2 regions of the Bacillus sp. FG16 genome follow, and region 1 is predicted to be linked to the other one. Evidence: riboswitches for the same ligand, from Rfam matches in the RefSeq annotation. Region 1 holds a riboswitch; the other holds the start of a gene.
The links. Region 1 has a riboswitch for S-adenosylmethionine ahead of ACODS7_RS02720 (bifunctional homocysteine S-methyltransferase/methylenetetrahydrofolate reductase). Riboswitches for the same ligand answer to the same signal wherever they lie in the genome.
Positions count from the first base shown of each region.

Region 2: another riboswitch for S-adenosylmethionine. It lies ahead of metK (methionine adenosyltransferase); the one in region 1 lies ahead of ACODS7_RS02720 (bifunctional homocysteine S-methyltransferase/methylenetetrahydrofolate reductase).

Region 1 is NZ_JBMDKC010000004.1:2,482-10,641, reverse strand. It holds partial or broken gene metC (cystathionine beta-lyase) at 1-1,062, opposite strand, end outside; gene metI (cystathionine gamma-synthase/O-acetylhomoserine thiolyase) at 1,059-2,171, opposite strand; SAM riboswitch class I at 2,266-2,376, opposite strand; SAM riboswitch class I at 2,580-2,689, shown strand; gene ACODS7_RS02720 (bifunctional homocysteine S-methyltransferase/methylenetetrahydrofolate reductase) at 2,760-4,592, shown strand; gene metH (methionine synthase) at 4,592-7,990, shown strand; gene murG (undecaprenyldiphospho-muramoylpentapeptide beta-N-acetylglucosaminyltransferase) at 8,009-8,160, shown strand, end outside.
Region 2 is NZ_JBMDKC010000065.1:1,444-9,603, forward strand. It holds gene ACODS7_RS21245 (ATP synthase subunit I) at 1-228, shown strand, start outside; gene pckA (phosphoenolpyruvate carboxykinase (ATP)) at 627-2,213, opposite strand; SAM riboswitch class I at 2,442-2,563, shown strand; gene metK (methionine adenosyltransferase) at 2,733-3,932, shown strand; gene ACODS7_RS21260 (hypothetical protein) at 4,129-4,308, opposite strand; gene ACODS7_RS21265 (MogA/MoaB family molybdenum cofactor biosynthesis protein) at 4,545-5,054, shown strand; gene ACODS7_RS21270 (molybdenum cofactor guanylyltransferase) at 5,051-5,653, shown strand; gene ACODS7_RS21275 (glycosyltransferase family 4 protein) at 5,932-7,074, opposite strand; gene ACODS7_RS21280 (phosphatase PAP2 family protein) at 7,087-7,620, opposite strand; gene ACODS7_RS21285 (gamma carbonic anhydrase) at 7,765-8,160, opposite strand, start outside.

The DNA.
Region 1 (8,160 bases):
AGAGATTCCTCTTTCATCACGAGCTTCTTGCGACAGTGCTGCATGTGACATTTTAGCTGGATAGGAAAGAATTGACTCGACAGCTCCTAAACTAACTGCAAAAACAGGTAATTTTACTTTTGATAAAAATTGGCGGAGTGCATCTTCTGATTGCAAAGTAAATGATAAGACTGCTCCAGCTGATGTCGCTTGAGAATGTTGAATATCAAATCCGAGATGTGTTTATAATCCCGGATAATAGACATTTTGTACTTTAACGTGCTCTTGTAAATAATGTGCAATTTTATTGGCATTTTTAGCTGAATGCTCGAGGCGTACATGCAATGTTTTTAGACCGCGAAGTACGAGAGAACAATCGTGAGGCCCTAAAATAGCACCGAATGCATTTTGTAAAAATCCAAGCTTTTGAGCGAGTTCTGCATCTTTTACGACTGCTAATCCGGCAGTAACATCACTATGACCAGCAATAAATTTTGTAGCACTATGAAGAACGACATCAGCTCCAAGTTCAAGTGGTTTTTGGAATAGTGGTGTCAAAAATGTATTATCAACAAAAGTAAGAGCGCCAATAGATTTTGCGAGTTTAGAAATCTCGCGAATATCTGTCACTTTTAAAAGTGGGTTAGAAGGTGTTTCTACATAAAAGAGCTTTGTATTTGGTTTAATGTTTTGTTTTATTTCTTCTAAATTGGTCATATCAACAAATGTATGTGAAACACCGTAACGGGAGAGTACTTCAGTTATCACTCGGTAAGTGCCTCCGTATACATCTTCTGAAATGAGAACGTGATCCCCTTGTGAAAGAAGAAGAAATGCAGTGGAAATCGCTGCAATGCCTGATGCAAAGGCGAACCCCTTTGTTCCGCCCTCTAATAAAGCGATGATATCTTCAAGAGCTTCACGAGTTGGATTTCCTGACCTGCTATAGTCATATTTTCCGAACGTATCTACATCAAACTGGTGAAAAGTTGATGTGTTATAAATAGGAACGTTCACAGCGCCTGTTTGTGAGTCATGTTTATATTGGTTGTGTAGTAAGAGTGTATCTATAGAATAACTCATATTCTTACACCTTCTTTTACGAGTTTAATGGCTTGCTTTAAGTCTTGAATTAAATCGTTACTATTTTCAATGCCAACGGAGAATCGAAGAAGACGATTACATACACCGTTTGCTGTTCTAATTTCTTCAGGAATATCAGCATGTGTCTGCGTTGCTGGATAAGTCATTAAACTTTCTACACCACCGAGACTTTCGGCAAATGTAATTAAGGATAAAGATTGTAAGAATGGATTGATCCAAGCTTCATCTTTAAGGCGGAATGAAATCATGCCGCCTCTTCCTGGATAAAATACATCTGTCACCCCGTCTTCATCATTTAAATACGCAACAACTGCTTTCGCATTTTCTTCATGTTGTCTCATGCGAAGCGCTAACGTTTTCATACCGCGAATTAATAACCATGAGTCAAATGGGCTTAAGACCGCACCTGATGCATTATGATAATGGGCGATTTCCTCACAAAGTTCCTTTCCTTTTGCAACGACAAGTCCGCTTAGTACATCGTTATGCCCCCCTAAATATTTCGTTGCGCTATGAAGTACAATGTCGGCACCTTCTGTTAATGGTTGCTGTATATAAGGTGTGTAGAATGTGTTGTCTACAATAAGAAGTAGTCCGTGCCTTTTCGCTACAGTTGCGACAGCAGCAATATCAGTAACTTGCATTAATGGATTAGTTGGAGTTTCTATGAAAATAGCCTTCGTTTCAGTTGTGATAGCTTGCTCAATTTGTTTAATAGACTGTGTATTTACGTATCTACATCGAACATTCCACTTTTTTTCATGTTCAGAAAATAATCGATACGTTCCCCCGTATAAATCTTCAGATACAATAAGTTCGTCTCCAGAGCGGAATAGAGAAAGGACGAGGAGAACAGCTGCCATCCCTGAACTACAGGCATAACCTTGTTCGCCATATTCTAAGTCTGCGATCGCCTGTTCTAAAAGACCGCGAGTTGGATTGCCAGTTCGTGAATAGTCAAAGCCAGTAGATTTACCAATTCCTTCGTGACGATAAGCGGTTGAGAAATAAACTGGTGGATTAACCGTTCCTGTTGTAGTTTCACTGCGATTGCCGATTTGTGCTAGCTTTGTTTCGATTGTTGACATGTGAAAATTCCTCCTTTTTAAATTGAAACATTAACTGAATATAAAATAAAAAAAGCCTTCTAAGAAGAAGGCTTTCGGTTTGAATAGAGTCTTCTTCTCATCTGTCAAATCTTTCACAATTTGCTGGAATTAGCACCTTATTAACAAAATGTTAATGGTTGCTGAGGCGTCACAGGGCCAGTCCCTCTACCTCTCTAGATAAGAATGTTCGTATGAAATTTTTATTATGTTTTTAACTTTACAACAAAAGATAATTGAATTGCAACTCTATTTTAAATAATTTTTATTTTTCCGCAAGTGTCATTGACTTTTACTTTTGTGCATGCTAAATTTATTAAAAAATTAACAAACATTGTTAAAAGGGGAACGCATTTCCTTTTAGCTACATAAATAAAATAATAAAGACAACTCTTATTGAGAGCGGTGGAGGGAAAGGCCCTGTGAAACCCGGCAACCTTCAAACGAAATGTTTGAAACGGTGCTAATACCTGCAAAACGAATGTTTTGCATAATAAGAGGAGGAACGATTATGTCCCCCTCTTCAAAGTGAAGAGGGGGTTTTTATATTGATAGAAATGAGGGAGATTCGTGAAGTTACTAGATTTATTATCAAAAGGAATTGTAATAGGTGATGGTGCGGTTGGGACGTTATTGCATTCACATGGTTTGCAAAGTAGCTTTGAAGAATTGAATGTATCTGATCCAGACTTAATTATATCGATTCATAAACAATATGTAGCTGCTGGAGCAGATGTAATTCAAACGAATACGTATGGAGCAAATGAGGCGAAATTACGTATGTATGGCTTAGAAAATCAAGTTACAGAAATTAATAGAGCGGCAGTAAAGCTGGCGAAAGCATCTGTTACGGACAGAAATGCAATTTTAGGAACAATTGGTGGTATGAAACATATCGGAGCCGTTACAACGACTGATATGGAAAGGGAGTTTATGCTACTTGAACAGGCAGGGGCTTTACTAGAAGAACAAGTTGATGGATTACTATTAGAAACTTTTTACGATGAATTTGAATTACTGCATGCCGTTAAAGTATTGCGTAAGCAAACGAACATTCCAATTGTTGCTCAATTAGCGTTACATGAAGCAGGTACGACTCAAAATGGAAATGATGTCAATGAAATATTAAAGCAACTTATAGATTACGGTGCAAATGTTGTTGGATTGAATTGTCAACTAGGGCCGCTTCATATGACAGAGGCTTTCAAAATGATATCGATTCCGCAAAATGGCTATTTATCAGCATACCCAAATGCAGGTCTCCCGAATTATGTGGAGGGACGTTACGTATATGAGGGAAGCCCAGCTTATTTTGAGGCGATGACACCGAGATTTATTGAGCAAGGTATTCGGTTGTTAGGTGGTTGTTGTGGTACGACTCCAGAACATATTCAAAGTATGAAGCGCGCTGTTGCGAATGTTACACCTGTAATAGAAAAAGACACTATTCAAAGGCCGAAAGTCGTTCATACGCATGAGAAACGTTCGAAGGCTCACGTCACTCTAGCAGAGAAAGCGAAAAAACAAACGACAGTTGTAGTGGAATTAGATCCACCGAAAACGTTAGATACACAGCGTTTTTTTGAAGGAGCAAGAGCGTTAAAAAGAGCGGGAGCAGATGCTATTACTCTAGCAGATAATTCATTAGCATCGCCTCGTATTTCTAATATGGCGATGGGTGCGTTATTAACGAAGCATGATATCCCGGTATTGACACATTTAACGTGTAGAGATCATAACGTCATTGGACTACAATCTCATTTGTTAGGTTTATCGGCGTTAGGGATGGAAGAAGTGTTAGCTTTGACTGGTGATCCAGCGCGCGTTGGTGATTTTCCCGGTGCAACTTCTGTATACGATTTGTCCTCTATTGAGCTCATTAAAATGATTAAAGAAATGAACGATGGACGTTCAATTTTAGGGAAATCAATTGGACCGGCGACAAGGTTTTCTGTAGGCGGCGCATTTAATCCTCACGTGAGGCACTTAAAAGCAGCGGTTAAGCGAATGGAACGAAAAATAGATGCTGGAGCGGAATATTTTTTAACTCAGCCAATTTACGGTATCGCCTTAATTGAAGAAGTGTATGAAGCGACAAAGCATTTGGAACAACCTATTTTTATTGGAATTATGCCGTTAGTAAGTAAGCGGAATGCAGATTTTCTTCATTTTGAGGTACCGGGTATTACTCTTCCTGAAGAAATAAGAGAGAGAATGGATGGACACGAAACGAAAGAGGCAGCAATTGAGGAAGGGATTCGCATTTCGCAAGAATTGATCGACGCAGCGATGAAATATTTTAATGGTATTTATCTTATTACACCATTTTTAAAATATGAAATTACAGAACATCTTGTTAAATATGTAAGAGAAAAGCAAGAAGTGAAAGAAGGTATTAATTGATGAAGTGTATAGAAGAAAAATTACAAAATAGCATTTTAATATTAGATGGTGCAATGGGAACAATGATTCAGCAAGAGGATTTAACTGCTGAAGATTTCGGAGGAGAAGAGTACGAGGGCTGTAATGAATATTTAGTAGAAACAAGACCAGACGTTATTTTAAAGATTCATAAAGCTTATATTGAAGCTGGAGCGGATATTATTGAAACAAATACATTTGGGGCAACGAATATTGTACTAAGTGATTATGAGCTGTCTCATTTAGATGAAGAACTAAATGAAAAGGCAGCACTTTTGGCGAAGCAAGCTGTTAAAGAAAGCGGTAAGGAAGTATATGTTGCGGGAGCGATGGGACCAACAACGAAAGCAATTAGTGTTACTGGTGGTGTGACTTTTGAAGAATTGATTGAGGCTTATACAAGGCAGGCACGAGGATTATTAAAAGGAGAAGTTGATGTATTACTCGTTGAGACGAGTCAAGATATGCGTAACGTGAAAGCAGCTTATATTGGAATTCAAGCTGCTTTTGAAGAACTGAAAAAAACGGTTCCTATTATGATTTCAGGAACGATTGAGCCAATGGGAACGACTCTGGCTGGGCAAACAATTGAAGCTTTTTATTTATCAGTAGAACATATGAAACCATTATCTGTTGGGTTAAATTGTGCGACTGGTCCGGAGTTTATGAGGGATCATATTCGTTCACTATCTGATTTATCGGAGTGTTACATTTCTTGTTATCCAAATGCAGGTCTTCCTGATGAAGATGGACATTACCATGAGTCTCCATCTTCTCTTGCTGAAAAGGTGAAGCGATTTGCTGAAGAAGGATGGGTTAATATTATCGGTGGTTGTTGTGGCACAACACCAGAACATATAAGAGCAATGAAGGAAGCGCTAGCATCTCTTAAGCCTCGTGACCATCATGAGAGAGAAGGACATGGAATTAGTGGATTAGAGGCACTGCAATACGATGAGTCTATGAGACCGTTATTTGTAGGTGAAAGAACGAATGTTATTGGTTCACGTAAATTTAAACGATTAGTAGCAGAAGGGAAATTTGAAGAGGCTGCTGAAGTGGCAAGAGCGCAAGTGAAGAAAAATGCTCATATTATTGATATTTGTATGGCAGATCCTGATCGTGATGAAATAGAAGATATGGAGAAATTTTTGACAGAAGTTACGAAAGTGTTAAAAGTACCGATTATGATTGATTCAACGGATGAAAATGTTATGGCAAGAGCACTTACTTATATTCAAGGAAAAGCTGTTATCAACTCTATTAATTTAGAAGATGGAGAAGAGCGTTTTGAAAAGGTAACACCGCTTCTTCGTAAGTATGGTGCTGCAATTGTAGTTGGTACAATCGATGAAGATGGTATGGCAGTAAGTGCTGAAAGAAAATTAGAAATTGCAAAAAGAAGTTACGAATTATTAACGACGAAATATGGGATACGCCCGTCAGATATTATTTTTGATGCACTTGTGTTTCCAGTAGGGACAGGTGATGAAGAATATATCGGTTCAGCGGCAGCGACTATAGAGGGCATTCGCCTTATTAAAGAAGCGTTACCAGAGTGTTTAACGATTTTAGGTGTAAGTAACATATCATTTGGTTTACCACCAGCTGGACGTGAAGTATTGAATTCCGTCTTTTTATATCATGCTACGAAGGCTGGATTAGATTACGCGATTGTTAATACGGAAAAATTAGAACGCTATGCGTCAATTCCAGAGGAAGAAAAACAACTTGCAGATGCATTACTGTTTGAAACGACGAAAGAGACGTTAGAAGAATTTACAAACTTTTACCGAGTCGCTAAAAAGAAAGATGTCGTTGTGCAAGAAACGTTAACGCTTGATGAACGACTAGCAAATTATATTGTAGAAGGTACGAAACAAGGATTACACGAGGATTTAAGTCTTGCACTTGAAGAAGGAAGAAAACCTCTTGATATTATTAACGGTCCGCTTATGACAGGGATGGACGAGGTAGGACGACTATTTAATAATAATGAACTTATTGTTGCAGAAGTATTGCAAAGTGCCGAAAGTATGAAAGCTGCTGTAAGTTATTTAGAGCCACATATGGAATCTAGCGATAGTGCAAAAAAAGGGAAAGTATTATTAGCAACTGTTAAAGGTGACGTACATGATATTGGGAAAAACCTCGTTGAAATTATTTTATCGAATAACGGATATGAGATTATTAATTTAGGAATCAATGTTCGTTCGGATCGAATTGTTCAAGAAGTACAAGAAAAGAAGCCTGACATTATAGGCCTTTCAGGTTTATTAGTAAAATCAGCGCAACAAATGGTAACGACTGCTGAAGATTTAAAAGCAGCAAATATTGATGTGCCCATTGTTGTAGGTGGTGCAGCGTTAACGAGAAAGTTTACAGATAATCGGATTTCACCATCATATAAAGGGCTCGTTTGTTATGCGAGTGATGCGATGACGGGGCTCGATATTATTAATAAGCTTCAAAAAGAAGAAGAGCGTGAGAAGATGAAACAGGATAAAAAAGAACGTCATCTTCATATCGTAAAAAAAGAGGAGAAGCAAGTAGAAATTCCAGCAGTAATTGAGCCATTACCGAAGGCTGAGGTTATGGTGCCTGATTCAACAAAACGAATTGTATTACGCGATATTCCGGCTCTTCATCTCGCTCCATTTTTAAATAGACAAATGTTACTTGGGCATCACCTTGGATTAAAAGGAAATGTGAAGAAGCTTTTGAAAGAGGGGGATAAGAGAGCACATGAATTAAATGATTTAATAGATGAATTATTGCAGGAAGGACAATCTTGGTTAAAGCCGAAAGCAGTGTATCAATTTTTCCCAGCGCAAAGCGACGGACAAAACATTGTAATATATGATCCAGAAGATCATACGCGTGTTATAGAGCGTTTCACATTCCCTAGACAAGGAAAGGCTCCCTATCGTACTTTAGGCGATTATTTGCGCCCAATTGGAGATGAGATGGACTATGTTGCTTTCTTATCTGTTACGGTTGGGGAAGGAGTTCGGGACATTGCTGAAGAGTGGAAGGCGAAAGGTGATTACTTACGTAGTCATGCCATTCAATCGTTAGCGCTTGAATTAGCAGAAGGACTTGCTGAAAAAACACATATGCTCATTCGTGACCGCTGGGGCATTCCAGACTCACCTGAACTGACGATGGAAGAACGTTTCCGTACGAAATATAGAGGAATACGCGTGTCATTTGGTTATCCGGCGTGTCCAGAACTTGCAGATCAAGAAAAGCTATTTCGCTTAATTCATCCAGAGGAAATAGGTATTTCATTAACAGAAGGATTCATGATGGAGCCAGAAGCGTCCGTAACGGCTATGGTATTTTCTCACCCTGAGGCAAGATATTTTAGTGTATTATAGTCTAGAAGGGGGAGACGTATGAAGAAAATAGTCTTTACAGGTGGCGGTTCGGCAGGACATGTAACACCTAATTTAGCCATTATCCCATATTTACAAGAAGACAACTGGGATATCTCTTACATTGGTTCTCACCAAGGTATTGAGAAAACGATTATAGAAAAGGAAGGCAT
Region 2 (8,160 bases), on a different contig from region 1:
AGAATTGAGAAGCTTGGAGATAGTATTGTAAAGAAGACGAAAGCACCGACACTCGGTATGTTTAACCGTTTTGCAGCTGCCATTTTGGGTGCTATTATTATGTACGAAATTGAGCACCACATGGTTATGTGGGCATTTGCAGTAGGGATTATGGGTGGTTATTTCTTAATCGTTGTGAATTTAGGATACTATAGCATGAAAGATGAGAAAGAACTAACGAAGAGTTAAAAAAGATAAAAAGATACTTTATAGATGGAATAGAGGATCTGGCGTGGGATAGAAGCGGTCAGTGCCTATTTAAGCCCCATTCGTCGTAAACCCAGAAGATGTAGTGGGTAGGAAAGTAGTTAATATGTTTGAATCCATGATGTGTACGTGTGAAAATTTGAGTATATAAATTAAAAATTGTGCTTGGACAGTCTTTAGGTGGAATAGAGGATTTAGCGAAGAGTAGAAGCTATAAGAGTATATAGAAAGAAGCTTACGTAAAAACGTAAGCTTCTTTTTTATGTAAGTGTGTGTAACCGTTAAGCCGCATTGGGTTTTGTCGGTGAGTACGCGAAACTTTACGGTTACACGACACTTATTCATATGAGTAAAGGGTTATTTCAACAGAAAGTTTTAATTTAAGCGATTGGGCCGCCTAAGTTAATAATATCTTCAGAAACGCTTTCGAACTTTTTGAAGTTCTCTTTGAATTCATTTGCAAGCTCGATTGCTTTTGCTTTGTAAGCAGCTTTATCAGCCCAAGTTTGTTCAGGCATTAACACTTCGTCAGGTACACCTGGTACGTGAAGTGGAACTTCAAGACCGAAGATGTCATGTTTAGCTGTTTCAGTTTTTGCAAGTTCGCCGCTTAATGCTGCTTGAATCATTGCACGAGTATAACCTAAGTTCATACGTTTACCAACGCCATATTCGCCGCCAGTCCAGCCAGTGTTTACTAGGAATACTTTCGCATCGTGTTTCTCGATTTTTTCACCAAGCATTTCAGCGTAGCGAGATGCATCAAGTGGTAAGAATGGTGAACCGAAGCAAGTTGAGAATGTAGCTTGCGGAGATGTAACGCCGCGCTCTGTTCCTGCTAGTTTACTAGTGTAACCACTTAAGAAATGATACATAGCTTGCTCTTTTGATAACTTACTGATTGGAGGCAATACGCCAGATGCATCAGCAGTTAAGAAAATAATTGTATTTGGGTGTCCAGCAACACTTGGCAGTACGATATTGTCGATCGCATGCATAGGGTATGCAGCACGAGTATTTTCTGTTAAAGTAGTATCGTTGTAGTCCGCGATACGCGTTTGTTCATTAATGATAACGTTTTCTAAAACAGATCCAAATTTGATTGCATCGAAAATTTGTGGTTCTTTCTCGTGAGAAAGGTTTACACATTTTGCATAGCAACCGCCTTCAATATTGAATACACCGTTATCAGACCAACCGTGTTCATCATCACCGATTAATTTACGGTTCGGATCAGCAGATAAAGTTGTTTTACCTGTTCCAGATAAACCGAAGAATAGTGCTACGTCACCTTCTTCACCTACGTTTGCAGAGCAATGCATAGAAAGAATATCTTGTTCAGGTAGTAAGAAGTTCATAATAGAGAAGATTGATTTTTTCATTTCTCCAGCGTATTCTGTACCACCAATTAGTACAATACGTTTTTCGAATGAAACCATAATGAATGCTTCAGAGTTTGTACCGTCAACAGCTGGATCAGCTTTGAAGTTCGGTGCAGAAACAATTGTGAACCCTGACTCATGAGTTGTTAATTCTTCTTCAGTTGGACGAATGAATAATTGATGTACAAATAAATTGTGCCATGCATATTCATTAATAACTTGAATTGGTAGGCGGTAATTGCGGTCAGCGCCTGCAAATCCTTTGAAGACGAATAACTCTTCTTTTTCTTTTAAGTATTCTAAAACTTTAGTATATAATTTATTAAAATGTTCTTCAGAAATCGGTTGGTTCACAGCTCCCCAAGCAATTTTGTCAGCAACCGATGCTTCTTTCACAATAAATTTATCTTTAGGAGAACGTCCTGTATATTTTCCTGTTGAAGCAGAAACGGCACCAGTAGAAGTTAATTTCCCTTCATTTCGCATTAATACTTTTTCCACTAATTGCGGAACACTTAGTTGAATCTGTGCATTGCTTCCGTTCAATAATTCGTGTAAACCAATTTGGACATTCACAGTACTCATATTTATATACCATCCTTTTCATTTAATGAAATATTTCTCGTAATCCCCAACAAGAGTATAACACAATTATATAAATAATGTATACTATTTATTTCTTTTTGTTTGTGTGAATGCATTATTTCCCTATTAATATTTCATTTCAGGCGTATTGAGAAAAACTTTCAGGAAAATGTGAATATTAATTGACAAATGAATATCATTTCTTTAGTATAGGTTGGGACGGATACTCTCTTATCCCGAGCTGGCGGAGGGACAGGCCCGATGAAGCCCAGCAACCTCACTTGTATTGATAAATACAGGTGAATAGGTGCTAAAACCTGTGCGAGGCTACAGGTCTCGAACGATAAGAGCGAAGGGCAAAAAGCAGTATGCAAGTAGCAAATTAAACCTTTCCTCTATGTAAAGTAGGAAAGGTTTTTCTGTATGCTTGTGTGGGAGAATAAATGTATGTCGCAGTTTGTGGCAAATTAAGGATGAGTTCCGTACAATATATACAATTACTGTAGGGAGGTTTACCACATGACAAAAAAACGTCATCTGTTCACATCTGAGTCTGTAACTGAAGGACATCCAGATAAAATTTGTGACCAAATTTCTGATTCAATTTTAGATGCGATCTTATCAAAAGACGCAAATGCACGTGTAGCTTGTGAAACAACTGTAACAACTGGTTTAGTATTGGTAGCGGGGGAAATTACGACTTCTACTTACGTAGATATTCCGAAAATCGTTCGTGAAACAATTCAAGGCATTGGTTACACACGCGCAAAATACGGATTCGATGCAGAAACTTGTGCTGTTTTAACATCTATCGATGAGCAGTCTGCTGACATCGCTATGGGTGTTGACCAAGCGCTAGAAGCACGCGAAGGTCAAATGACTGACGCTGAGATTGAGGCAATTGGTGCAGGAGACCAAGGTTTAATGTTTGGTTTTGCATGTAATGAAACACAAGAATTAATGCCACTTCCAATCTCGCTTGCTCACAAATTAGCTCGCCGTTTAACTGAAGTACGTAAAGATGATACATTATCATACTTACGTCCAGATGGAAAAACGCAAGTTACAGTTGAGTATGATGAAAATGGTAAACCAGTACGTGTTGATACTATCGTAATTTCTACACAACATCATCCAGATGTTACATGGGAAGAAATCGATCGCGACTTAAAAGAGCACGTAATTAAAGCTGTAGTACCAGCAGAATTAATGGATGGAGAAACGAAATTCTTCATTAATCCAACTGGCCGCTTCGTAATTGGTGGACCACAAGGTGATGCTGGTTTAACAGGACGTAAAATCATCGTTGATACTTACGGTGGATACGCTCGCCACGGTGGCGGTGCATTCTCTGGTAAAGATGCAACAAAAGTTGACCGTTCTGCAGCATATGCAGCTCGTTATGTTGCGAAAAACATCGTAGCAGCTGGTCTTGCTGACAAAGCAGAAGTACAACTTGCATACGCAATCGGTGTAGCACAACCAGTATCAATTTCAGTTGATACATTCGGCACAGGTAAAGTATCTGAAGACGTACTAGTAGAACTAGTTCGTAACAACTTCGATCTTCGCCCAGCTGGTATTATTAAAATGCTAGACTTACGTCGCCCAATTTACAAACAAACAGCAGCTTACGGCCACTTCGGACGTACTGATGTAGATCTTTCATGGGAACGTACAGACAAAGCTGCAGCTTTAAAAGAGCAAGCTGGTCTATAATATATGAAAAAAAGCTTTGCGCGGTGAGCGCAAAGCTTTTTTTATTTCGTTTTACTTACAATTTGAATGCATGAACTACAATATACTTCTCCATCTAGCTCAATATACTTTTTCATATTAGTCATGCCTTTTCATACGTTTTTATTTCCTTTTTACATGATTTAGAAAGGGTGGGTTTCTTCTGGAACATATGCAATCAACCTTTCAATTGACGTGCTTTTCCTGCGCAAAAGGCACTGCTTAGTAAAAATAGTGTCGCGAATATAATGCTTACTAATGTAGCGTATGGAATTGCGCCTTTTAAGGAAAAGCCGACAGTGATTGAAGCGATGAATAAGAGGATAAATGTTGTTGTTAATTTTTTATATAGTTCCATAATATGTAGACCTCCAATTTATTTTTTAGTACAAGTTTTAAAATTGAATTCTATTATGTAGAAAATATAAGGAGTAGCTAAAGATGTGTAGTCTAGGAGTATAAGAAAGTGCACTTTCCTTTTTGTGGGTTAGTATACTTATATTGTATCATGGCGCATGATTGGCTTCATATATAATTGTGTAAAGATATGTATGATAAAATGAAGAAAAGTCTTTAAGAAAGGAAAGATACAAAATGAGTGTAACTGAACATAAAAAACAAGCTCCAAAAGAAGTGCGTTGCAAGATTGTTACGATTTCCGATACACGTACGGAAGAAACAGATAAGAGCGGACAATTATTACATAAATTATTAAAAGAGGCAGGACATACAGTGACCTCTTATGAAATTGTAAAAGATGATAAAGAAAGTATTCAGCAAGCAGTGTTAGCTGGTTATCATAGGGAAGACGTAGATGTTGTATTAACAAATGGCGGTACTGGTATTACGAAGCGTGATGTAACAATCGAAGCAGTGTCAGCATTATTAGATAAAGAGATTGTCGGGTTTGGTGAGCTGTTCCGCATGATTAGTTATTTAGAAGATATCGGAAGCAGCGCAATGTTAAGTAGAGCAATCGGCGGTACAATTGGACGTAAAGTAGTTTTCTCGATGCCAGGGTCGAGCGGAGCGGTTCGTCTTGCGATGAATAAATTAATTTTACCGGAATTAGGCCATATTACATTTGAGCTGCATCGCCAATGAGTAAGTGGGCTGGAATTGTATTAGCGGGCGGTATGTCGAGTAGATTCGGTGAGCCAAAAGCGTTAGCGAGCTGGCGAGATAGTACTTTTATTGAGCTTATTTTGAAAGTGATGACAAGTGCGCTCCAAGAAGTTGTAGTCATCAGTCACTCTGATATAAAAGAGCGAGTAGAGCAATTCGTACAAGTTCCTGTTATAGAAGATATTCCGCACTATAAAGGAAATGGGCCGCTTGCCGGCATTGTATCAGGAATGGAATACATAGAAGCAGATTGGTACGCTATTATGCCTTGCGATGCGCCAAATGTTTCGCATGAATGGTTTACCATTTTACTAGAGCAAACGAGCAATGAATATGATGCGGTTGTACCTATTATTAATGGAAGAAAACAGCCGCTACTTGCAGCGTATCATAACCGCGTGAAAGAAAAGATTTATGCTTTACTTCAGGAAGAGAAAAGAAGTATGGGGCAGCTTTTATCACAATGTAATGTGAAGTATGTTGCTGGAGAAGATGTACAAGCGAATACAGATTGGTTTATAAATGTAAATACAAAAGAAGAATATGTGCAGGCTCAAAAAGACCTTTCAAATGAATGAAAGGTTTTTTGATATACAGAATTGGGGAACAATTGCTGTATAAAGGTATGTGAGTAAGTTGATTTTAAGGGGAATTCTTAAAATCATTATACAGCAAAAACACTGTATAACCATATATTAATTTTTATGGTTTTTTTATTACAAGTCTGTTTAGTTATGTTTATTTTTGCTATAATGAATATGTAAATAAATGATATTTCACCTTATGTATCATTCATTTAACTAAAATTCACAAGTGTGTAATAAACTCCCTTCGTTTTTGAAGGGAGTTTTTCTGTTTAAGCAAGTAACTCTGATGCGGTATGCTGAAGGACTTCTTCATACTGGTTAAGTAAGGCGCGAAAGATCTCATCCCAGCTTTTTGATTTCGCAAAAGATGAAGCTGCTATTCCCATTTGCTCAAGTTTTTCTTCATTTTGCAATAAAGAATAAATGGATGATAGAAATGCATCCTCATTTTTAGGGGGACAAAGAATTCCCGTTTTTCCATCTGTAATAATATTTTTAACCCCGCCACTATTTGCACCAATGACAGGTGTGCCACATGCGAGTGATTCAAGTACAACATTTCCGAATGTTTCAGTAGCTGATGGAAATACCATTATGTTAGAACAAGCATATGCAGCGGCTAAATCTGCACTTTGTAAGTAGCCAGTAAAAGTGACATTTGTTTGCGGAACAGCTTCACGCAAATTTGTTGCTAGAGGTCCGTCTCCTGCGATGAGCCAATGAATGTCGTTTCGAGTATGCGATGTTTTAACGATAAGGTTTTGCAACGTATCAATATCTTTTTCAGGAGCAATTCGTCCTACATAGGAAAGAACATACTTCGCTGTAATATTATATTTTTTTCGGAATAGGTCTGTATTGTAAGCTGGATGAAAGAGTGTGCAATCTACACCACGTCCCCAAATGGAGAGGGCCTGAAAGCCTTTATTTTTTAATTGATGTAATGTTTCAGGGGAGGGAACGAAATTTTTTTGCATATGACTATGAAACCATTTTAAATAGTTCCAAAGCATATTGGTGAGAAATTCAATTTTGTAATAGCGTAAATACGCATCGAAATCAGTATGATAAGAACCGACAACTGGGATGTTTAACTTTTTGGCGTAATACAGTCCACAAAGTCCCATGTTGAAAGGTGTGGCAATGTGAATAATGTCAGGTTTAAAGGAATGAAGTTCCCGTTTAATACGCGGAGTAGGAAAAGAAAAGCGACATTCTGGATATAATATTGTTAACGGGATACTTCTCATCTTGTTCACATTAGCCACGAAATTATCTTCAGCTGTATGTTGAGGGGCGAAAACAGAATAGGCGATCTGTTCTTTCTGAAAGTAACTTGTTAATCGTTCTAACGTTTTCGCAACCCCGTTAACTTGTGGCGTAAAAGTATCGGTAAAAATGGCGACTCTCATCATATCACTCCTTTATGTGAAAAGTGGGATGAATTGATAAAAAGAGATGATGCCAGAGCAAGTGCCAAGGCACATGCCGACGAATACATCTGACGGATAGTGAAGCCCTAAATAAATACGAGAAATACCGACGCATAATGCTAACGGTAATAGGAAAGCAAGTAAGCTTGGATTATAGCAAATAAATGGAATGAAGACAGAGAAAACGGCTGTTGTATGACCAGACGGGAAAGAGTGGTCTTTTAATGGATGGACTGGATATTTCGCATCCTGAATTGTTAAATAAGGACGTTTTCGTGGATACCACCTTTTTAATATTTGTACAGGAATATGGCTAATTGCTAAAGAAATAGCAGTAGCGATTGCCGCTTGGTGTAAAGTCCCTTTTGCAAAAATTAAAAAGAAAAGTGTAAGTGTAATGGAGAAAGTAGCACCACCGATATGGGTAATATTGCTGAAAAAGATATTTAATGTTTTTTGATCAAAGTAGCGATTAATTCCTTTAAAAATGTAACATTCTATTTTATATAATCCACTGACCTTCATGAAAATTTTCCTCCCTCGTTTACATATATATGGAGATATTAGCTTTTATTTTAATAAGATTTTGTTGAGGGAGTAATAATGTTTTGTAAAGAAAAAGTTAGTTTTTATATAAAAAAAGCTGCCAGTATTATGGCAGCAGTAAAATCATTTTTGTAGTGATTTATAATATTGACCTTTTTCAACATACTGCGTACGAATACGCTCCATATCTTTACGGTCTTCTTCTGTTAATTCACGAATGACTTTCGCGGGACGACCGAAAGCTAACGTGTTTGGCGGGATTTTCTTTCCTTGTGAAACGAGGCTTCCAGCGCCGATAAAAGCTCCTTCGCCAATTTCAGCACCATCTAATATAATGGATCCCATTCCAATTAAAGCATCCTTTTTAATATGACAGCTATGTAAAATAACTTGATGCCCAACTGTAACATCATCTTCTAAAATAAGAGGATACTGAGGGCTTTGGTGGAGTGTACATTGGTCTTGTACATTTACTCGGTCTCCGATTATTGTTGGTGACACATCACCACGGATGACTGT